DNA from 4 places in the Oryzihumus sp. genome. Region 1 is predicted to be linked to each of the others. Evidence: riboswitches for the same ligand, from Rfam matches in the RefSeq annotation. Region 1 holds a riboswitch; each other region holds the start of a gene.
What was found. A riboswitch is a leader RNA that binds a small molecule or an ion and turns the genes downstream of it on or off. The one in region 1 is predicted to bind cyclic di-AMP.
Positions count from the first base shown of each region.

Region 2: another riboswitch for cyclic di-AMP. It lies ahead of ACXVGS_RS02265 (C40 family peptidase); the one in region 1 lies ahead of ACXVGS_RS06230 (transglycosylase family protein).
Region 3: another riboswitch for cyclic di-AMP. It lies ahead of ACXVGS_RS18025 (C40 family peptidase); the one in region 1 lies ahead of ACXVGS_RS06230 (transglycosylase family protein).
Region 4: another riboswitch for cyclic di-AMP. It lies ahead of ACXVGS_RS06610 (C40 family peptidase); the one in region 1 lies ahead of ACXVGS_RS06230 (transglycosylase family protein).

Region 1 covers NZ_JBTCWL010000017.1:2,889-8,454, reverse strand. The annotation lists gene ACXVGS_RS06240 (serine/threonine-protein kinase) at 1-40, shown strand, start outside; gene ACXVGS_RS06235 (threonine/serine ThrE exporter family protein) at 85-1,608, shown strand; cyclic di-AMP (ydaO/yuaA leader) riboswitch at 1,837-1,937, shown strand; gene ACXVGS_RS06230 (transglycosylase family protein) at 1,969-2,721, shown strand; tRNA gene ACXVGS_RS06225 (tRNA-Thr) at 2,996-3,068, shown strand; gene ACXVGS_RS06220 (phosphotransferase) at 3,220-4,161, shown strand; gene ACXVGS_RS06215 (hypothetical protein) at 4,174-4,515, opposite strand; gene ACXVGS_RS06210 (hypothetical protein) at 4,512-5,048, opposite strand; gene ACXVGS_RS06205 (hypothetical protein) at 5,396-5,566, shown strand, end outside.
Region 2 covers NZ_JBTCWL010000005.1:77,048-82,613, reverse strand. The annotation lists gene ACXVGS_RS02280 (ATP-grasp domain-containing protein) at 1-146, shown strand, start outside; gene ACXVGS_RS02275 (glycosyltransferase) at 143-1,423, shown strand; gene ACXVGS_RS02270 (class I SAM-dependent methyltransferase) at 1,547-2,320, shown strand; cyclic di-AMP (ydaO/yuaA leader) riboswitch at 2,468-2,640, shown strand; gene ACXVGS_RS02265 (C40 family peptidase) at 2,643-3,362, shown strand; gene ACXVGS_RS02260 (quinone oxidoreductase family protein) at 3,479-4,450, shown strand; gene ACXVGS_RS02255 (PadR family transcriptional regulator) at 4,583-4,918, shown strand; gene ACXVGS_RS02250 (HAAS signaling domain-containing protein) at 4,915-5,566, shown strand, end outside.
Region 3 covers NZ_JBTCWL010000103.1:312-5,877, forward strand. The annotation lists partial or broken gene ACXVGS_RS18015 (deoxyribodipyrimidine photo-lyase) at 1-173, opposite strand, end outside; gene ACXVGS_RS18020 (metal-dependent transcriptional regulator) at 193-888, shown strand; cyclic di-AMP (ydaO/yuaA leader) riboswitch at 1,168-1,383, shown strand; gene ACXVGS_RS18025 (C40 family peptidase) at 1,387-2,097, shown strand; gene ACXVGS_RS18030 (DsbA family oxidoreductase) at 2,194-2,901, shown strand; gene ACXVGS_RS18035 (SDR family NAD(P)-dependent oxidoreductase) at 2,898-3,638, opposite strand; gene ACXVGS_RS18040 (class I SAM-dependent methyltransferase) at 3,638-4,867, opposite strand; gene ACXVGS_RS18045 (DUF1365 domain-containing protein) at 4,869-5,566, opposite strand, start outside.
Region 4 covers NZ_JBTCWL010000018.1:25,911-31,476, reverse strand. The annotation lists gene ACXVGS_RS06625 (V-type ATP synthase subunit B) at 1-1,016, shown strand, start outside; gene ACXVGS_RS06620 (V-type ATP synthase subunit D) at 1,013-1,669, shown strand; gene ACXVGS_RS06615 (universal stress protein) at 1,676-2,140, shown strand; cyclic di-AMP (ydaO/yuaA leader) riboswitch at 2,376-2,529, shown strand; gene ACXVGS_RS06610 (C40 family peptidase) at 2,534-3,001, shown strand; gene ACXVGS_RS06605 (Hpt domain-containing protein) at 3,045-3,401, opposite strand; gene ACXVGS_RS06600 (response regulator) at 3,398-3,775, opposite strand; gene ACXVGS_RS06595 (PAS domain S-box protein) at 3,772-5,566, opposite strand, start outside.

The DNA of each region.
Region 1 (5,566 bases):
CGGGACCCGGGCGCCGCTGCCGTCGTTCCTGCAGCGGTGAGGTGGGCGCGATACCGGTCTGACGCGGCGGGCTAGCGTTTGCCCATGACCGACCCGGATCGCGCCACATCCCGACCGGATCCCACCGCACCGCGGCCCGACCCGAACGCCCCGCAACCCGGGGTGACCCAGCACCGTGGACGGCCACGCATCTGGCGCGGGGAGGAGCTCACCGAGCCGATGCCGCTGTCCGCGTCGCTGCGCCGCACGCCGTACCGCAACCCGCGCCGGATGGAGGCCCCTGCCGAGGAGCAGACGGTGCGCACCGCGCTGGAGCTGGCGGTGCGCGCCGGCGAGCTGATGCTGCGCTGCGGCGGCAGCGCCCGCGACGTGGAGTCGAGCGTCGTGGCCGTCGCGACCTCCGCGGGCCTGGAGCGGCTCGAGGTCGACATCACCAACCAGAGCCTGCTGGTGCAGTGCGTCTCGCCCTCGGGTCAGCTGCACACCCTGCTCCGCGTGGTCCGCTCGACCAGCCGCGACTTCGCCCGGCTGGCGGCCCTGCACGAGTTCGTCGAGGCCCTCGTCGCCGGCCGCATCGACCTGCACCAGGCCACTGCGCGGCTGCGCCAGATCCGCCGGCACCCACGGTTCTGGCCGCGGTGGGCGATCACCTTCTCCTACGGCGTGCTGGCCGGGTCGGTCGCGCTGAAGCTGGGCGCCAGCGTCCCGGCGGTTGCTCTGGCCCTGCTGTCGGCGATGCTCGTGGACCGGGTGGGGCGGGTCCTCGCCTCCCGCGGGCTGCCGTCGTTCTACCTGTCGGCCGTCGGTGGGGCGATCGCCACAGCCGTCGCGTGGGGCGCGTTCGTGCTTGGCCGCAGCGGTGCGCTGGACCTGACCCGGGCGGACAGCGCGTACATCGTGGCCGGCGGCATCGTCGTGCTGCTGCCCGGCCGGGCCATGGTGTCCTCGGTCGAGGACGCGATCACCGGCTACCCCGTGACCGGCGCCGGACGGCTGTTCACCGTCGGGCTGACCGCCGCCGGCATCATCACCGGTGTCGCGGCGGCGCTGTCGGTCACCGTGCGCCTGGACCAGGCCTTCGGGTTGGGGGCTTCGCTGCCGAAGATCTCCGTCGAGGGTGCGGAGGTCGCGCTGCCCGTCCTCGTCGTCGCCGGTGCGGTCGGTGCCGTGGCCTCGGCGATCGCGCAACGGACCAGGCGAAAGCTGCTGGTGCCAACCGCAGTGCTCGGTGGCCTCGGCACGCTCGTCACCGGGGTGGTGCACCAGACGTTCGGGTTGGGACAGCTGACCGGGCTCACCATCGCGTGCGTGCTCGTCGGCTTTGGAGGTCGCCTGGTGGCGCTGCGGATGGGGGCGCCCGGCCTCGTGCTGGTGGTGCCCGCCGTCGGCCCGCTGCTGCCCGGTCTGACCATCTTCCGAGGCATGTCGATGCTCGTGTCCGGCTCGGTCATCGGACAGGGCGCCGCCTCGACGGCAGCCGGCCTGACGATCCTGCTCGGGGCCGGCGCGGCAGCCCTGGCCATCGCGACCGGCGTCGTCCTCGGGGACCTGATGGCCTCGCCCTTCGACCGGCAGATCGTGCGCCAGCGTCGGGCCCGGATGCGCTGAGGTGACCCGAGCCGGAACCGGACATTCACGGCATACCGGTCCTGCGTTGTCTATGGGTTGACGATCTGCTGGGAAAAGTTCGGTGAAACCGGCCCGGCGCGATGCCGTTCCGTTATAGGAATGGGGACGTTCGCCACAACTGCATACCGACCACACGCATGCGTGCCCGCAGCGCCAAACCTCGTCCGGCGGGCACTTCACCGGGGTGACCCGGGCCAGGACGAGGGTGGGGGACCCACGATGTTGGCCGGCCTTCGGGTCGGCCTTGGGGTGAAGCCGGCACCGCCGGCCGGGCACGCCTGACACGCCCGAACCCGACAGCTGACCTCTCCGGCGCATCGTCAGGAGAGGAACGCCTCGATGCACTACGCCCCCCGGCACGCCCGTCGGTACACCCCGCGGCACGCCGCCCCGCAGGGTGTCAACAAGTCTCGTGTGGCCGGTGTCGCCATCGCCGGAGCCGCCTCCGTCACCACCGGTGTCGCGGTGGCCGGCCCCGCGCAGGCCGCCTCCGTCTGGGACTCCGTGGCCGCGTGTGAGAGCGGCGGCAACTGGGCGATCAACACCGGCAACGGCTACTACGGCGGGCTGCAGTTCACCCAGAGCACCTGGGTCGCCTACGGCGGCGCCCGCTATGCCTCGCGCGCCGACCAGGCCAGCCGCGAGGAGCAGATCACCGTCGCCCAGCGCGTGCTCGCCGGGCAGGGCCCGGGCGCGTGGCCGGTGTGCAGCCGCAAGGCCGGCCTCACCCGCGCCAACGGCGGCACGGGCACGGTCGAGGTGTCCCGGTCGATGACGCGCAGGGCGCTGCCCAAGGCGTCGGTGCCCCAGAAGCACGCCGTCAACCACGCTCGCGTCGCCGTGAGCGGCGCCCTCAGCTCCTCCACCGTCCGGTCGATCCAGCGCTGGGTCGGCACCAGCCAGGACGGTGTCCTCGGCCCGATCACGACGGCCGCCCTGCAGCGCAAGGTCGGTGCCACGCCGGACGGCGTCATCGGCCCCCAGACGGTGCGCGCGCTCCAGCGCCACATCCACGCGCGCCAGGACGGTGCCCGCTCGCTCAACGCGCCCACGGTGCGTGCGCTGCAGAGCTGGCTCAACCGCCACCGCTGATTGCAGGCTCGTCGTCGGCCCCCTGCCTGCGGCTCCTGGTTCCAGCGGCACATCCTGCTCCCCTGTGGCAGGAACACGAAGGCCCGGCGGTCCCCGTCCGGGCCTTCGGCGTGTGCCGGGTTCGGGTCGCTGCAGGGGTGCGCTGTCTCCGCGTGGCGCGGCCGCTCCTTGTGGGGTGGCCGCGCGGGGGTGGCCATCCGGGGCCGGGTGGGCCGGTAGCATTTCGCGAGCCCACCCAGCCTGGTGGGCGCGTCCCGTGCTCCGGCGCGGGTCGGCCGACGTGGCGCAATCGGTAGCGCACCTGTCTTGTAAACAGGTGGTTAGGGGTTCGAGTCCCCTCGTCGGCTCTGTTTTCGCACGTGAGGGGCAGTCTGGTGCCTCGCGCAGGTGGACGTCTCGACCTGCGCAGCACGGCGGCTGGTCAGCCAATGACGGCGCCGAGCCTGCCGCGCGAAAAGTCGGAGGACACCCGGGGTCGCCGACAGCGAGGATGGCGGCATGACGATGCACGCCGGCCAGCTCCACGTCGACGCGCAGACCGTCCGCCGGCTGATCGAGGTCCAGTTCCCTCAGTGGCGCGGACTGCCGGTCACCGAGCTGCGCACGCCCGGGACCGTGAACGCGATCTTCCGTATGGGCGACGACCTGGCCGCCCGCTTCCCGCTGGTCGGTCACGACCCGGCGCAGGCCCGCGCGTCGCTGGTGGCCGAGGCCGAGGCCGCGCGTGAACTGGCCGACGCCGCCACCGTGCCCACCCCGGAGCCGGTGGTGATCGGGGAGCCGGGCGCGGGCTATCCGCTGCCGTGGAGCGTCCAGACCTGGCTGTCCGGCCACGACGCGACCGTCGAGGACCCCGCGGGGTCGAACGCGTTCGCCCATGACCTGGCCGAGCTCATCGCCGGGCTGCGCGCCGACGGCACCCGTGGGCGACGCTTCGGCGGCGTCGGTCGTGGCGGGCGCCTCCCGGACCACGACGAGTGGCTCGAGACATGCTTCCGGCAGAGCGAGGACCTGCTCGACGTACCCCTCCTGCGGCGGATCTGGGCGGAGCTTCGGACGCTGCCCGAGGTCGACGAGCACGTGATGTGCCACGGCGACCTCATCCCGCCCAACGTCCTCGTCGAAGACGGCCGTCTCGTCGGGGTCCTGGACGGCGGCGGCTTCGGCCCGGCGGACCCGGCGCTCGACCTCGTGGCGGCCTGGCACCTCCTCGACGAGACCCAGCGCGGCATCCTCCGCCGTGAGCTCGGATGCGGCGACGTCCAGTGGCAGCGCGGGATGGCTTGGGCGTTTCAGCAGGCGATGGGGCTGGTCTGGTACTACCTCGACTCCAACCCGACGATGAGCCGGTGGGGCAGGCGCACCCTGGACCGCATCGTGGATGCCTGGGACACCCGAGCGAGGGCGATTCCCCTCCTGGGGGCCGACCGAGTTCGGTGAGTGTGAACCCACTCATCCGCCGCGATCCGCTCGGTCCGGGGCGGGGAATTGGTGCCGGCGCACCGACAGCGCGTCCGGGACGTCGAACCACGGCGAGAGGTCGGGTGCGCGGACCAGCCAGCGATCCGCAGTGACCTTCGAGACCTGCCAGGCGGAGAGGTCGTTGGCCTTGTCGAGATGCTCCGTCGTGAGCAGTTGGATGCCGAAGGCGTCCACCACGTAACGGCTCCACAAGTGGCGGTTCATGGGCCATAGGGGTTCGTTGAGTCGGTTCCAGGCCGCGATGTGTCCGAAGGTTGGGTGGATCGCGGCGACGTCCAGCGCGGGGGCAAAGGTGGTCAGCAGCTTGCTCAAGTCCTGGGCAGCGGCTGTCGGCGGCCGGTGGGGTCGACGTCGTTCCACGCGCTCTGACCCCAGGTATCGAGCGTCACTGATCGCCTCAGCCGTGAACCTTCGTCGGCCAGGCACACCAACGGGGTGTGCTGGTCGCGGTCCTGGAGCATTTCCTTGAAGAGCTCGGGTGCGTCTTCGGCGGTCACCGGGACGGTGAAGATCTGGCTCTGGGTTCCGGGGAGTGCGATCCACTCGGCGGCGCGGTCGAGCAGCGCCGTGGTCGCTCGCGCCGGCGCGCCCCAGCGGTAGGCCGGCATGTCCCACTCGTTGAACGGGCCGGTGGAGATGGGAGGGTCCAAACGATGCCCGAGCAAGGCCGTGGGCTGAGGCAGATGGAGTCGAGGGACATCCCGAATCGCGCGGGGCGGCGTGGTGACCACGACCTCATGACCGGCCTCCTCCAGCACCCTCGACAGTGCAGAAACGGCCTTCACCCAGTTGCGGGCGTCGTGCAGGGCTGTGAAGACTCCCCGCTGGTGGGGTAGACGGTCCACGAGTGCTCGGTTGGCCCCTCCACCTGGGCAACTGCGGTCCGGACCGCGGAGGCCGCACCGCGTCGATCCAGGTCGCCCAGCACGACCCACAGGTCGCCCAGCACGATCCACAGGTCGACCGAGGAGCCCTCCCGGCACGCCTGCTGAGCTGCACGAGCGCGAATACGGTCAGTGTCGATCCGAACGGCCATGTATGGATCCTCGCTCTCGCGCTGGACCGCAGGGGGTGGTTTGCCACTTGCCGCACAGGTCGCGTGGGGGTGCGAGCCGCGCGTGAACCTGTGGAGCGACTGTCCGAATCCTGTCAATCCGCCCGAATCCCGCCGTTGAGTGGCTAGCGTGCACCCGTGCCGAGACCCACAACCGCCTTGACCGATGCCGAGCTGCGTCTCGAGCTCGAGCGAAGCTCTCCCGCCTGGCAGGACTGGGTCGCCGCCGTGGCTGAGGCCCGACTCCAGGCGCCCGCGGAGACGGCCGCGCCGCAGATCTCCCCGGAAGCCGGCCGGCACCACGAGGTC
Region 2 (5,566 bases), on a different contig from region 1:
TGGACGTCGACGTCCGGCTCCGGGCGGACGGCACCCCCGTCGTGCTGGAGGTCAATGCGCGCTTCGGTGCCAACAGTGCGCACGCGCCCGAGGTGCTCGACGCACTGGTGGGCGAGCACCGCGGCGCCTGGGGGGTGGCCTCGTGACCGGGTTGCTCGCGCAGGTCGCCCTGTGGGGCGGCGTGGCCATCCTGGTCTGGGGCCTGCCCCGCCTGCTCTACGTGCCGCTCGCGCTGGCCTTCGAGCTCGGCCAGGCACGGCGACGGCGCCGCGGGACTCCCGCGGTCCTGGCCCGGCGCCCCCTGGTGACGGTCATCGTGCCCGCCTACAACGAGGAACGCGTGCTGGAGCACTGCGTCAGCTCGGTGCTCGCGTCCGGCTACGACCACCTCGAGGTCGTGCTCGTCGACGACGGCTCCAGCGACGGCACGCTCGCGCTGATGCGCCGGCTCGCCCGGACCGACCGGCGGGTCACGACGGTGACCCAGCCCAACGCGGGCAAGGGTGCGGCGCTCAACCGGGGGATCGCCGTCTCTCGAGGCGAGTTCCTCCTCTGCGTCGACGCCGACGGGGTCTTCGGCCCCGACACCGTGACCGAGATGCTCCGGGGGCTGGACGACCCCCGGGTCGGGGCGGTCTGCGGCGACGACCGGCCGGTCAACCTCAACCGTCCGCTGACCCACGTGCTGGCCGTGCTCAGCCATGTCGGCACCGGCCTGGCACGCCGGGCGCTGAGCATCCTGCGCTGCCTGCCGATCGTCTCGGGCAACCTCGGGGCCTTCCCACGGCACGTGGTCGAGGAGATCGGCGGGTTCCGTGAGGACACCGTCGGTGAGGACCTCGAGCTGACGTGGCGCGTGCACCGCGCCGGCTACCGCGTGGCGTTCCGCCCGACGGCCCTGGTCTATGCCGAGGTGCCGTCGACGGTCCGGGCGCTGTGGCGCCAGCGGGTGCGCTGGGCGCGTGGCCTGCTGCAGACGCTGCGCATCCACCGGGGCATGCTCGGCCGCCGGCGCTACGGGGTCTTCGGGTTCTACCTCGTGCTCAACGCGTGGACGATGGTCGGCATCCCGGTGCTGCAGCTGGTGGTGCTGGTCTGCGTGCCGTTCGCCTTCGCCGCCGGGCACACGCCGTTCAGCCTCACCGTGCCGTCGGTCATGGGCTGGCTGGGCCTGTGGGTCTCGCTCGCGCTTGCGGTGTTCTCCATCCTGCTCAACCGCGCCGGCCGCGACCTGCGGTTCCTCTGGACCGCGGTGCTGTGGCCGGTCTACTCCACGCTCATGGGCATGGTCATGGCCGCCGCCATCTTTGCCGAGCTGCGCGGCACCACGGCCCGGTGGGACAAGCTGGAGCGCAGCGGGGTGGTCAGCCGACGTGGATCGCGGGTCCACGCCGGCCTGACACGCCCGGCCGCCGGCCCGTAGGGCCAAGCGCGGCGCGCGTCCTGGCGCCGCGGCGCACTGTCCTGGGGCCGCGGCATACCGTCCCCGGGCTGAGGGCCGGGCCCGGATTGCACCGCGCCCGGCGAAGGTGGCAGCGTCGGCGGCATGACGCGTCTGGACTCGGTGCCCATGTTCGACGAGCTCGCCGAGGACTACGACCAGGTGCTCCCGTTGTGCGCCCGGTTCGGCGAGCAGGTGCTCGAGCTCATCGACGACGATGCCGGCGCCGAGCTGCTCGACGTGGGCGCCGGCCGGGGTGCGGTGGCGCTCGCGGCCGCCTCGCGCGGCTGGCACGTCACCGCCGTCGACGCCTCCAGCCAGATGGTGGACCACCTGCGCGCGGCCGACCCCGACATGGTCGTGCGGCTCATGGACGCCCACGCCCTGGCCTTGCCGGACGACAGCGTCGACGTCGCGGTGGCGGCCCTGCTGCTGCACTGCGTCGACGATCCGGCGCAGGTGCTCGCCGAGATGGTCCGGGTGACCCGGCCCGGCGGGCAGGTCGTCATCACGGTGCCCGGGCCGGTGGACGACGGTGGACGCTGGGACCGCTTCTACGAGGTCGGGGCGCGCTTCCGTCCCGCTCCCGGCGCGGTCCAGGTCGCCCGCCCGATCGACGTCGGGCGCCTCGTCGCCGAGGCCGGGCTGGAGGACGCGTGGATGGGCAGCCTCGAGGTGCGGTTGCCGGTCTCTTCGCCCCGCGAGCTGTGGGAGTGGCAGATGTCGCACGGCTTCGTCGGGTTCTTCCGCTCGCTGGCGCCCGGCGACCAGGTCGAGCTCGAGCGACGCGCCCTCGACGAGCTCTGGCGGATGCACGAGGACGGCGGGATCGAGCTGCACCGCGGGGCCGACGTGCACATCGCGCGAGTACGCCGCTGACCGTCAGCGGTAGGGACCTTGGTCATTGGTGTGAGCATTCGTGACCTCGGCGTGACATTCACTTGGGGCTTTGGGTACGGTTTGCGACGCTCTTTGATCCCCTGCAAGGAGCCCCCGCACCGGGACCGCCGAGTCCTGCCACCGGTGTCGGGGAAACCCCTGTAACCCGCATGGCAGGAGCGGGGGACCCACTTCCGGGGCACTCCGGTGCTCCTTGGGGTGAAGTCCGCGCCACACGGCATACCGCCGTCGCGTGGACCGGGTGCATCTCTCCCACCCGAACCCGACAGCTCACCTCGCAGGCGTCTGGAGGTGGCTTCACGTGTCCAAGCACCATGCCGGGCGTCATCGCGCCCAAAACCGTCCCACCAACCCCCTCGGCACCACCACGGGCCGGACGACGGCGGTCCTCGCTGTCTCCGGTGGCATCGTCGCCACCCTCGCCGGACCGGCCTCGGCCGCTTCGGCGTCGGCCCCGGCGCCGCTCGTCGCGCCGCCCGCGGCAGCTGACACCGTGGCCGTTGCGGCCCCGGCTGCCAGCCCCGCGGTCGTCGCCCCCAGCTTCGGCGAGGTCGGCTTCCACAGCGTCGCGCCCAAGCCCGCGCCCGCTCCGAAGCCCGTGGCGGCCCCGGCTCCCGTCCAGCGGGCCGCCACCCCGCAGGTCAGCCGGGGCACCGCCCGGCCGGCCGTGTCCGTGTCCGTCTCCGCGCCGGCCACCAGCGTCCTGGGCGTCGCGGCCCAGTACGCCGGCGTGCCGTACGTCTGGGGCGGCACCACCCCGTCGGGCTTCGACTGCTCCGGCTTCACGCAGTACGTCTTCAACAAGATCGGCGTCTCGCTGCCGCGCACGGCTGAGGAGCAGCGCGCGGCCGTCACGCGGGTCAGCACCCCGCAGCCGGGCGACCTGGTGTTCTTCGGGTCCCCGGCCTACCACGTCGGCATCTACGCCGGCGGCGGCATGATGTGGGACGCCCCGCACTCCGGTGCGGTCGTCTCCAAGCGCGCGATCTGGACCAGTGCCGTGACCTACGGTCGCCCCTGATCCGAGCGCGTTGAACGGCCCGAACCCGCTATCCCCTGCAGCGGGCTCGGGCCGTTCGCCGTCCCTCGCCGTGAACACCGGTATGCCGCGGGGCCGCCGCCCGTAGTCTCCGGGCCATGCGCGCTGTCGTCGTCCGTTCCCACGGAGCTCCCGAGGTCCTCGCCGTCGAGGAGCTGCCCACCCCGCACCCCGGTCCCGGCCAGGTCCGCGTCACCACGGAGCTGACCAGCGTCAACTTCGCCGACGTGCACAGCCGCCGCGGTGGCTACGACGCGGGTGGCGCGCTGCCGTTCACCCCCGGCCTGGACTGCGTCGGCGTCGTCGACGCGGTGGGGGAGGGTGTGACGGACGTGGTCCCGGGCCAGCGCGTGGCGGCGTGGACCAGCGGCGGCTCCTATGCCGAGCAGGTGCTCGCCCCGGCCGCCATGACCTACTCGTTGCCGCAGGACGTCCCGGCCGAGGTGGGGGCGTCGCTGACGGTGCTGGTCACGGCATACAACGTGCTGCGGCGGGGGCAGGTTGGCGATGGCGACACGGTCCTGGTCCACGGCGCGACCGGCGGCGTCGGCGGCGCGGCGGTCCAGCTGGCGCTGGCCATGGGTGCGCGACAGGCCATCGCCACGGTCGGCGGCCCGGACAAGGTCGCGGCGGCGCGGGCACTCGGGGCCACCCACGTCATCGACCACCGGGCGGAGGACTTCGCCGAGGCGGTCCGCGCCCTCACCGGCGAGGGAGCCGACGTCATCGTCGACCCGATCGGCGGGGAGGTGACCGAGCGCGGGATGACCTGCCTGGCGCCGTACGGGCGGCTCGTGATCTGCGGGCACACAGCCGGGCCGGCCGCGGCGATCCGCACCACCGACCTGCACCGGCACAACCGCGCGGTGCTGGGCTACAGCACCGGCTACCAGCGCCGCACCCGGCCGCACGCGCTGCGCCCCGCGGTCGAGGCGGTCCTGGCGCACGCCGCCCGCGGCGAGCTGGTGGTGCCCGAGTCGGCGCGGTTCCCGCTGGGAGAGGCGCCTGCCGCGCACGCCCTGGTCGAGTCGCGGGCCGCGGTCGGCCGGGTGTTCCTCGTCCCGGCCTGACGCCAGCAACACCTCTGTCCCGGGAGGGGGGCGTGACGGGGCGGCGGGTCTCGCGCGACACGCGGTACTGCATGCTGAGCGGTAACGCGGAATGCGTAGTAGCGTCCGTGCCACACAAGCAGGAGGTGGGGTTTGGACACGACGCAGCTGCTCAAGGGGGTCCTCGATGTCGCAGTGCTCGCGGTGGTCGAGGAGGCCGACGGCTACGGCTACGACGTGGTGCGCCGGCTGCGCGCCGCGGGTCTGGAGGACGTCGGCGACGCCTCCGTCTACGGGACGCTGCGCCGGCTCTACACGGCGGGGGCGCTGACCTCCTACGTGGTGCCGTCCGAGGAGGGCCCGCACCGCAAGTACTACGGCATCAACGCACAGGGCAAGAAGGCCCTCGCGGAGCAGACCAAGGTGTGGCTCCGGTTCTCGGACACCATGAACGGCCTCCTGCAGGCCGGGGCGGAGGGGCGACGGTGACAACGACGACGAACCTGCGGGTCGACAGCTACCTCACCGGGGTGGCCGCGGCCCTGGATGACCTGCCGCGCGGCGACCGGGAGGACCTCCTGGAGGAGGTGCGCGAGCACCTCGACGACCTCGCCCACGAGAGTGACGCGCCGCTGACGGTGCGCCTCGGCGAGCCGGAGGCGTATGCCGCGGAGCTGCGTGCGTCCGCCGGCCTGCCTCCCCGGGGGCGCGCCTCCCGGGCTTCGGTGACCCGCACCCTGGGTTCCGCCAGGGACGCGCTGCTGGCCCAGTCCTGGGTCCGCCCCGTGCTCGGATTCCTCATCTCGGTGCGCCCGCTGTGGTGGGTGGCCCGGGCGTGGCTGCTCGTCTCGGCCGTCGTCCTCGTCCAGTGGGGCAGCTGGGGCGCCTGGTCGACACGGCTGCCGCTCGTGCCCCACGTGGGGTCCGGTCTCACCGGGGCCCTTGTGGTCCTTGTCGTGGCCGTCGCCTCGGTGCAGGTCGGACGGCATGGCTGGGGCGTGAGGGCGCGCCGCGCGCTCATCGCGGTGAACGCGGTGCTCGTCGTCGCGGCAGTCCCGGTACTGGCGTCCCTGAGCGACGCGACGGAACGCACCGTCATGCAGCCGAACACCACCGTGCAGTACGTCACCGAGCCCC
Region 3 (5,566 bases), on a different contig from region 1:
AGGGAGGCGTTCAACCAGGCGCGACGCACCGCGCCGGAGCCGTCCCACAGCCGCCGGTCGAGCACGAACAGCGGCAGGACGGACGAGCCGTCCGCGGCCTCGTGGGCGACCCCGAGGGCGGGCAGGTCGGCCAGGCGCAGGTCACGCCGAAGCCAGAGCACGGTGTCGGGCACAAATGAGAGGCTATGCGTTGTGACGGATCTGATCGACACCACCGAGATGTACCTCCGGACGATCTACGAGCTGGAGGAGGAGGGCATCCCGCCGCTGCGTGCCCGCATCGCGGAGCGCCTCGGTCACTCCGGCCCCACGGTGAGCCAGACCGTCGCCCGGATGGAGCGCGACGGGCTGCTGAGCCTGGCCGGCGACCGTCACCTCGAGCTGTCCGAGGAGGGCCGCCGGATCGCCACACGGGTCATGCGCAAGCATCGGCTGGCCGAGCGGCTGCTCGTCGACGTCATCGGCCTGGAGTGGGAGTACGTCCACGACGAGGCCTGCCGCTGGGAGCACGTCATGAGCGAGCGGGTCGAGCGCAAGATCCTCCAGCTCATCGGCGAGCACCGGGAGTCGCCCTACGGCAACCCGATCCCGGGCCTGGACGAGCTCGGCGAGGAGGCCGGGGAGGACTTCCGGCTGGGCGTGAGCAGCCTGGCCGTGCTCGCCGGCGACCAGCCCAGCGTGGTGACCGTGCGCCGGATCGGCGAGCCGGTCCAGGTGGACCACGAGGCGCTCAGCCTGCTCACCGTGGCCGGGCTGCTGCCGGGCCGGCGGGTCCGGATCCGGCGCGAGGCCGGTCGCGTGATCGTGGTGCGCGACGGCGCGGAGGACGCGGCCGGGGTGTCGCTGCCGGAGAGCACGGCGGCGCACGTCTTCGCGGCCGCCGTCTGAGGTGTTGGGGCCTCGCCGGGCGTCCCCGGTGAGGCCTTCGTCAGCATGTGGCAGGACCGGTCCGAGGGCCGGCACTGTCGCCGTGCATGGCGACACGCCCGAACCCGGGGCGGGGGAGTTTGCCCCATTTCGTCCCCATCTCAAGGGGTGCGCAACTCGCTGACCTGCGACGTCGCCGACGACGCCGCCAGGTCTCCGACACGCCCGTGACCTCGATGTGACAAGGGACTTTGGTCTGTGTACGGTGGCATCGCTTGCTCTCCCCCTGGAGGAAGCTCTCGATGTGGCATGCCGAATCCTGCCGCCACGTTCGAGATGAGTTCACACACCGTTTGGCAGGAGCGGGGGACCCACTTGCGGGGCGTCGTGAGACGCCCCTTGGGGTGAAGCCCTCAGGCGGCTGGCCGACCCAGGTCGGATGGCTGCCTCAGGGCCGGGTGCATACCTCCCACCCGAACCCGACAGCTCACCTCGTAGGCACTGGAGAGGTCTTTTCACGTGTCGAAGCACCATGCCGGGCGCCACCGCGCCGCAGGTCGCCAGACGACCACCACTGCCCTGACGTCTGCTCTTGGCCGTTCCGGCCAGCCCGCCGCCAAGGCTTCCGCGGTCCTCGCGGTCTCCGGTGGTCTGGTGGCCTCGTTCAGCATGCCCGCCTCGGCCGCGCCGGCCACGCACGCTCCCGAGGCAGCCACCCCGACCAACGCCCCCGGCACGGTCGCGGTCTCGGCCCCGAGCACCGCCGCCACCCCGGTTGCGCCCTCCTTCGGTGAGGTCGGCTTCGACGCCACCGCCCCGAAGGCCGCCCCGGTGCACCGCGCCGTGGAGACGGTCAGCCGCAGCACCGACCGCATGGCGATCAACCTGCCCTCGCCGGCCGCCGGCGTGCTCGGCATCGCCGCGATGTACGCAGGTGTCCCCTACGAGTGGGGCGGCACCACGCCGTCCGGCTTCGACTGCTCCGGCTTCACCCAGTACGTCTTCAACAAGATCGGCATCTCGCTGCCGCGCACGGCCGAGGAGCAGCGCATGGCTGCGACCCGCGTGAGCAACCCGCAGCCGGGTGACCTGGTCTTCTTCGGCAACCCCGCCCACCACGTCGGCATCTACGCCGGTGGCGGCATGATGTGGGACGCCCCGCACTCCGGCGCGGTGGTCTCCAAGCGCGCGATCTGGACCAGCGACGTGACCTACGGCCGCTTCTCCTGATTCGCAGGCACCCAGCCTGAGCATGACGCCGCAGGCCCCGAACCCAGCACGGGTTCGGGGCCTGCGGCGTTGCCGGGTCTTTGGGACAATGGGGCCATGAGCACCACGCGCACGGAAGCCGCAGCGCCCACGGCGACGGACCGCACGCCGGGCATCATCCTCGAGGTCTGGTCCGACGTGGTCTGCCCCTGGTGCTACCTGGGCAAGCGCCGGCTCGAGCACGCGATCGCCGCGTTCGAGCGGCCGGCGCTGGTCGAGGTGCGCTACCGCTCCTACGAGCTCGACCCGCGCACCCCGGTCGGGGAGGGCGTCCCCGTCTACGACTACCTCGGGCGCCGCTACGGCGGAGGCCCGGAGGCGGGCCGGGCCATGAGCGCACGGGTCGCCCGGGCCGCGGGCGAGGAGGGCCTGCGGATGGACTTCGACCGGGCCGTGTGGACCAACACCTTCGACGCGCACCGGATGGTGCACATGGGGCTGGCCCAGGGCGGGCCGGCCCTGCAGGCCGCGGTCAAGGAGCGCCTGTTCGCCGCCCACTTCGAGGAGGGCAAGGTCCTCGACGACATCTCCACCCTGCAGCGACTGGGAGCCGAGGCCGGGCTCGACGAGCACGTGCTGGCGGCGGTGCTCGCTTCCGACGACTACGCCGAGGACGTGCGCGCCGACGAGGCCGCCGCCCGCGAGCTGGGCATCACCACGGTGCCCTTCGTGGTGGCGAACCGGTCCGTGGCGCTGTCCGGCGCCCAGCCGGTGGAGGTCTTCGCCCAGCTGCTGCACCAGGCCTGGCGCGAGACCGGCAGCTAGCTGCGGCCGGCCAGCAGCCGGGCCCAGGCGCCGGCCGGCACGAACCGCGCGAGCTTCATCAGCACCGCCATCCGGGTGGGGAAGACGATCTCGGTCCGGTCGCGCTCCAGCCCGTCGCAGATCGCCCGCGCCGCCTGGTCCGGCTCGACCATGAACGGCATGGGGAACTCGTTGACCTCGGTCATCCCGGTGCGCACGAAGCCGGGGCAGATCGTGGTCACGTGTACCCCGCTCCGGCGCACCGACAGTCGCAGCGACTCCAGCAGGTTGATCTGGGCGGCCTTCGTGGCGCCGTAGGCCTCGGCCCCCGACAGGCCCCGGTAGCCGGCCACCGACGCGACGCCCGCGATGACGCCCCCGCGACGGGCGACCATGCCGGGAAGCACTGCGTCGATGCCGTTGCTCATGCCGACGAGGTTGACCTGGAGGTGGCGCTCGAAGGAGTCGGCGTCCCAGGTGCCGGCCGGCATCTGCTGCCAGTGCCCGGCGCACAGCAGCACCAGGTCTGGGGGCCCGAGCTCGGCCTCGACCCGTGCCGCTGCGGCATGGACCTGAGCCCGGTCGGTGACGTCCGCGGGCGCCACGAGCATGCGCCCCTCGGCCACGGTGGCCAGCCGGTCGGCACGCCGGGCGGAGACGGCCACCCGGGCGCCCCGGGCAGCCAGCTCGCGGGCCACGGCCGCGCCGATGCCGCTGGACGCGCCGACGACCCAGGCGACCCGGCCCTCGAGGTCCACTACGGGCGGACCATCTGCAGCTGGCTGACGCCCAGGTAGCCGGTGCGGAAGCCGGCCTCGCAGTAGGCCAGGTAGAACTCCCACATCGAGCGGAACGTGTCGTCGAAGCCGAGCGTGCGGACGTGGTCCCACTCGGCGAGGAACCGGCCGCGCCACTGCTTCAGGGTCTCGGCGTAGTGCCATCCGAGCTCGCGGCGCTGCGCGACCCGCAGGCTGGTGTGCCCCGCAAGGGTCTCGTCGATCGCCTGCAGGGACGGGATGATCCCGCCGGGGAAGATGTACTTCTGGATCCAGGAGTAGGTGCGCCGCGTGGCCCGCATCCGCTCGTGCGCCATGGTGATCGACTGGATCGCGACCCGGCCGCCGGGGGCGAGAAGGCGGTCGATCGTGGCGAAGTAGGTCGGCCAGTACTTCTCGCCGACGGCCTCGATCATCTCGACGCTGACGACGGCGTCGAACTGGCCCTGGACCTCGCGGTAGTCCTGGAGGCGCACCTCGACCCGGTCGGTCATCCCGGCGGCGGCGATGCGCTCGCGGGCGAGCTCGGCCTGCTCCTCCGACAGGGTGATGGTCAGCACCCGGGCGCCGCGCTGCGCGGCGCGAAGGGCCAGCGCGCCCCAGCCGGTGCCGATCTCCAGGACCCGCGTGCCCTCGCCGACCCCGGCGTAGTCGAGCATGCCGTCGATCTTGCGCAGCTGGGCGGCCTCGAGGTCGTCGCCGTCCTCGAACCACGCCGAGGAGTAGCTCATCGTCGGGTCGAGGAACGCCGCGAACAGGTCGTTGCTCAGGTCGTAGTGCCGGTGGATGTTCTCCCGGGAGCCCTCGAGGGTGTTCTCCTCGTGGTGCGGCAGCCGCTCGTCGACGATGGTGCGGAACCGCTGCAGCCACTCGGGGATGAGCTGGCTCAGCTTGGCCGCGAACGGCGCCAGCAGGTCGGCCAGGTCGGTGTCCGGCCCCGGGCGCCAGTCGCCGGCCATGTAGGCCTCGCCGAAGCCGATCTTGGTGTCCTTGCCGATCCGGGCGAAGAACGCCTCCGGGTTCACGAGCTCGAAGACCGGCGAGTCGGCGCCGCCGCCACCGACGACCCGGCCGTCGGGGTAGGTGGCTCGGACCGGCACGAGGTCGACGGCGCGCTCGAACAGGACGCGGGCGACGCGGGCGTGGACCGGGGCGGTGGGCACCGTCTCCAGCGCGGGCCAGCGCAGGGACGTGGGGGCGACGGCGGTCATCTCAGACACCTTCCTGGGCGCGGTGGCGCGGTCGGGGGGCAACGGGCAGTCGGCGCAGCCACAGCCAGACCCCGTGCACCCGTATCAGGGCCGTGACCCGCTGGGGCATGAGCGGCCGGCGCAGCACCTGGCCCACCAGGCGGCGCGGCGTGGCCGGCTGCGGTGTGCCGCGGAACGTGGCGCCGAAGGCGACCTCGCCGTCGCGGTGCAGCACGACGGAGGTGGCCACCTGGTCGGGGGTCAGCGTGAACGTGAGCTGGTAGCGACCCGACACGTCGTAGAACGGGGAGACGTAGAGCTCCTTGTCGGTCCACGCGGTGCCGCCACCGTCGGGGCGCAGCAGGTAGGCGTGGCGCTCGCCGTAGGTGTTGTGCACCTCGGCGACGACGCAGGCCAGGTCGCCGGAGGCGTCCAGGCACCAGTGCACCGACAGCGGGTCGAAGACGTGACCGAGGACCCGGGCGTTGGCGAGCATGAGCACCCGCCCGCCGGCCAGGTCCACGCCCACGCCGGCGGCGAAGGCGACGACGTTGTCCTTGATGCTGCGGGCCGGGTCACCGAGGTGGTCGACGGACCGGAACGAGGCGAACGGGCGCAGCCAGCGCGGCATACGGGGCAGGTCGTCCAGGTCGACCAGCCACTGGTAGACCCCGTGCCGGAAGGAGTGGCGGACCGGGCCCTTGCGCGAGTGCGAGACGA
Region 4 (5,566 bases), on a different contig from region 1:
AGGCTCCGGTCGACCCGGTCATCACCGGGATCACGGTCGTGGACACCCTGACGACCCTCGTCCGGGGCCAGAAGCTGCCGGTGTTCTCCACCGCCGGACTGGCGCACCTGGACCTCGCCACCCAGGTCGCGTCCCAGTCCCATGCCGGTGGCGAGCCGTTCTGCGTCGTGTTCGCGGGCATGGGTCTGACCCACACCGATGCTGCGAGCGTGCGCGACCGGCTCGAGGAGCGGTCCGCGGCCGGCGAGCTGGTGCTGATCCTCAACACCGCCGACGACCCGGTGGTGGAGCGCATCCTGACGCCGCGGATCGCCCTGACCGTGGCCGAGCACCTCGCCTTCGACCTGGGCCGACACGTGCTGGTCCTCATGGCCGACATGACCAGCTACTGCGAGGCGGTGCGCGAGGTGTCGGCCGCGCGCGGCGAGGTGCCCGCGCGGCGGGGCTACCCGGGGTACCTCTACAGTGACCTGGCCTCGCTCTACGAACGCTGCGGCCGCATCGTCGGTATGCCGGGCTCGCTCACCGTGGTGCCGGTGCTCACCATGCCAGGCGGGGACCTCACCCACCCGGTCCCGGACCTGACCGGCTACATCACGGAGGGCCAGGTGGTCCTGTCCCCCGACGTCGCCGTCGGGGGCGTCTACCCCCCGGTGGACCCCCTGTCATCGCTGTCGCGGCTGATGCGGCGGGGCGCCGGGCCCGGCCGCACCCGCGAGGACCACGTCCTGGTGGCGGCCCAGCTGCTCGGCGCGCTCGCCCACGCCCGGCAGGTGCGCGAGCTGGCCGAGCTGGTCGGCGAGGTGGCGCTGGGGGTGACCGACCGGCTGTACCTCCAGTTCGCCGACGCCTTCACCCATTGCGTCGTCCGGCAGGGGCGCAGCGAGCACCGTGACCTCGAGGAGTCGCTCCGGCGGGCGTGGGAGGCACTGTCGGTCCTGCCCCGGCGGGAGCTCGGCATGCTGCCCGACGCGATGCTCGACACGTACTGGCACGGCAACGGAGCGTCGCCGTGACCGGCGTGCGCGGGATCCCGCCCGGGCGGGCCGGGAGGGTGTGGCTGGTGCGCCGGCTGGAGGCCGCGCGGCGCGGGGCCGACGTGCTGGACCGCAAGCTGCGGATCCTGCGCCGCGAGGAGGACCGGTGCCACGCACGCGCCGAGCGGGCCGGCGTGCGCTGGGTGGACGCGGTCACCGAGGCGGAGACGTGGGCGCTGCGATCGGCCCTGCTGGCCGGCAGCGCGGCGCTGCGACCGGGGTATGCCGGGGGCGGCGCCGAGGTGCGCCTGGTCTGGTCGGCAGTCATGGGGGCGAGGTTCCCGGGGGAGGCGGAGTGCCTCCTGCCGTTGCCGCACCCGCTGACCTGGCTGCCCGCCTCCTCGGCGATCTCCTGCGCCACCGATGCCTACCGCGAGGCGCTCACAGCGGCGGTGGAGGCAGCGGTCGCCCAGGCCGCGTCGCGGGTGGTCGACGCCGAGCTGGCCACGACCCGGACCAGGGCACGGGCACTCGAGGTGCGCTGGGTGCCCACGCTGCAGCAGGCCCTCTCCAGCCTGGAGCTCACCCTGGCCGAGGCGGACGCCGCCGAGGCGTCCCGGCTTCGCCTGGTCGTGGAGGCCGACCGGTCGCTCGGACCCGGTGACCGCACCCGCCGCGCCCGAGGTCGGTGAGCACCCGTGACGGACACCGCCGCCACGGCGGTCTCCCGCGCCCGGCCCACGAGGGTCCTGCTGGCGGTCCATGACTCGGTGGCCTCCCTGCGGGCGGCACGGCTGGCCGTCGCGGTGTCCGCTGCCGCTGCCTGTCCCCTGCTGGCGGTCACGGTGCTCCAGGACGGCGAGGTGGCCCTGGCGCTGGACCGCGCCTCACGGACGCCCGCGGGGCAGGAACGTCGGGTGTCCGCGGCGGCTGCCGTGCTCAGGCACGTGCTGGCCCTGGCCCAGGGCGCCGGGGTCGCCGCCGAGGCCCGGCAGGTGCTCGGGTCGCCGGGGCAGGAGGTGCTGCGGGCCGCGCAGGAGTGGCGCGCCGACCTCATCGTCATCGGCCGGTCGGAGGCACCCGAAGGTCGTCACGGTCAGGTCGGGGACGTTGCGCTGCACGTGCTCGAGCTCGCTGAGGTGCCGGTGCTGCTGGTTCCCTGAGCTGGGTTCGGTGACTAGTCACCACATAGTCCCTTCGGGCCATTTGACCCCAAGAGCGTCCGGTCCGTCCGATTTACGCGTCACTCTCGACAGTGCCTCGAGGACGTCACTCCGCCAGGGTGAGCGTCCGGCCCCGGGACCGCGACGTCGCTTACCCGGGCGGGGCCCAAGACCCCCACCAGAACGGGTGGGGCGGTCCGCGCGGTCGCCGAGTCCTGTCACCCGCCGGATAACACAGTCGAGTCCACTGCAGTCTGTGACAGGAGCGGAAGACCCAGCACGACGAGGCGCGACGCGTCTCTTGGGGTGAGGCCAGCCACGGCTGGCCGGGCAACTTTCGGCGCCCGAACCCGACAGGTCATCTTTCGCAGGCGGTTCCGAAGGAATCCCTCCATGCTCCACCCACGCATCGCCCGATTCGTCCTGCCCGCAACCTTCTCGGCCCTGCTCGCCGCAGCCGGCGTCATCGGGCCCGTCGCCTCGGCGACACCCGCCTCCGCTGCGGTCGCCTCGATCGGCCTGCGCGCCGAGGCCCAGGCGGCCTCACGCAAGGGCGCGCCCTACCAGTGGGGCGCCGTCGGCCCCCGCAAGTTCGACTGCTCAGGCCTGACCCTGTGGTCCTATGCCCGGGTCGGCAAGCGCCTCCCCCGCACCACCACCCAGCAGTACCGCGCCACCCTGCACGTCAGCCGCTCCCAGGCGCGTGTCGGCGACCTGGTCTTCTTCCACAACAGGAGCGGGATCTACCACGTGGCCATCTACGCGGGCCACAACATGATCTGGCACGCACCCAAGCCCGGCCGGCGGGTCAGCCTCGTGCCGATCTGGACCAGCGCGGTCTACTTCGGCCGCGTCCGCTGAGGCAGGCACGCGGCATACCCCGTCGGTATGCCGCGTACTCACCTCAGGTGAGCTCGCCCCGCAGGTGAGCCACCAGCTCGCGAGCCTCCTCGCCGCGCTCGGGCCCCGGCCCGGGCGCGGCGAACAGCTTCTCCAGCTGCCGTGCGAGGTCCGAGGCCAGTGGCAGGCCGAAGGTGCCGGCCGAGCCGGCGATCTTGTGGGCCTGGAAGGCGGCCCGCTCCCGGGCGGCCTCGCCGAGCTGGTCCTGGACCAGCGCGGTGACGGCGACCTCGATGTCGGGGAGCTTGGCCAGGTTGTTCGCCCGGGCGCGGCGCTTGAGGTCCTCCCAGCCGGCACCCAGACCGGTCGCCTCGGCGTCGGTCATCGGCTCCTCGCCCACGGCCCCGTTCCCCTCGCTCACGTCAGGCTCCAGCCGACCAGCTCGGCCACCTGACCGGCCAGCCGCATCGGGTCGAACGGCTTGGCGAGCACTCCCGCCACCGGCAGGCTGGCCCACTGCCGCTGCTCGGACTGCTGCACCTTGGCGGTCAGCAGCACGATCGGGATGTCGCGGGTGAGCTCGTCGGCGGCCAGCAGCCGGCAGGCCGTCGGACCGTCCATCTCCGGCATCATCACGTCCATCACGATCGCATCGGGCACCTCGGCCCGGGCGGTGGCCACCGCCTCGGCGCCGCTCGATGCGGTGATGACCTCCCAGCCGCCCACCGCCTCCAGGCTCATCTGGGCGACCTCGAGGATGATGTCGTCGTCATCGACGACGAGCACGCGCTTCACGGCGCGGTTCCGGGACGGTGCTGCCCGAGCACCGTGGCCACCGACCCGGTGCTGGCCACCGTCGTCCGGCGGCTGCCGCCGCGACGGCTGATCCCGCCCGGCCCGGTCGGCAGGGTGAAGGAGAACGTGGCACCCGTGCCCGGCCCCGCGCTGGTGGCCCAGATGTCGCCACCGTGCTGCTCGACGATGCCGCGGCAGATGGCCAGGCCCAGGCCGGTGCCGCCCTTGCTGCGGGTGTCGGAGGCGTCGACCTGCTGGAAACGGTTGAAGATCTCCTCGAGCTGGTCGACGGGGATGCCGGGCCCCTCGTCGACGATGTCGAAGCGCACCTGCCACTCGCCGGCCACGACCGTCAGCCGCACCACCGACCCCTCCGGGGAGAACTTGACGGCGTTGCCGAGCAGGTTGGTCAGCGTCTGCACCACCCGGTCGCGGTCGGCCCAGACCGAGCCGAAGACGGCACCGACCTCGAGCCGCACGCCTGCGTCGTGGGCCAGCGGGGAGGTCTCGTCCACGGCGGTCGCGACCAGCTGCATCACGGCGACCTGCTCGCGTCGGAGCCGGAGCTTGCCGGCGGCCATCCGCTCCACGTCGAGGATGTCGTTGATCAGGCGGATCAGCCGGTCGCTGCTGTCGCTGGCGACCTCGACCATCCGGTGCGCCCGCGGCGGGAGCTCGCCGGCCGCGCCGCCGGCCAGCAGGCCGAGCGCACCCCGGATCGAGGTGAGTGGGGTCCGCAGCTCGTGGCTGACCACCGAGATGAACTCGTCCTTCATCGTGTCGACCGCCCGCCTCTCGCTGATGTCACGGAAGATGACCACTGACCCCACCACCACACCGTCCTGGACGATGGGCGCCACGATCCGCTCGGAGTCGAAGACGCGACCATCGGCCCGGACGTGGCGGCCGGTCACCAGACGCGTCGCGGTGTCGATCCCCTCCCCCGTCGACCCGCCTGCCGGCTCGCCGGTCGACTCCGCGCTGACCTCCCCGGTGACGTCGTCGGTGATGTCTTCCGCCCGGATCACCTCGTCGACCGGGCGGCCCAGGACCGCCTCGCGCGGCAGGCCCAGCAGCCGGGTGCCGGCATCGTTGATGAACGTGACGCGCCCCTCCTGGTCGAGGCCGTAGATGCCGTCGCCGGCGGAGTTGAGGATCGACTCGTGCTGACGTGAGAGGCGTTCCAGGACAGCGGTCTGCTCGCGCACCTCGCGCTCGAGGCGCCGGTTGGCCGTGACGTCGCGGAAACTCCAGACGCGGCCGACGCTCTCGCCGTTGAGCCGCTGCGGCTGGGAGTAGCGCTCGAAGACCCGGCCATCGCGGAAGTGCAGCTCGTCGAAGGTGCTCGCGGTGGGGTCGGAGTAGAGCTCCTGGACCCGCTCCACGAAGGCGTCGGGGTAGACCAGCTGGCGCAGGACCGAGGACATCACCGTGGCGTCGTCACCGGAGGCGAGCAGCTCGGGGTCGATGTGCCACATCTCGGCGAACTTGCGGTTGGCGCCCGCGATGCGGCCCGAGGCTGCCACCACGAGGATCCCGTCGACCGTGGACTCCAGGGTGGCCTCCAGCAGCGCCAGCGATGTCGCCACCCGGTCCTGCTGGGCCGCCCGCTCCAGCACGGTCGCCGCCAGCCGGGCACCCGACGCCGCGAGCTCGTCGTCGGCGGGGCCGCGGGTGCGGCCCGGCGGGTAGCGGAGCACGAGGCGGCCGACCTCACGCCGTCCGTCGCGCACCGGAACGCGCAGCTCCTCGCCCTTCCAGCCGCGCACCGGCGAGCCGTCCTCGACGTCG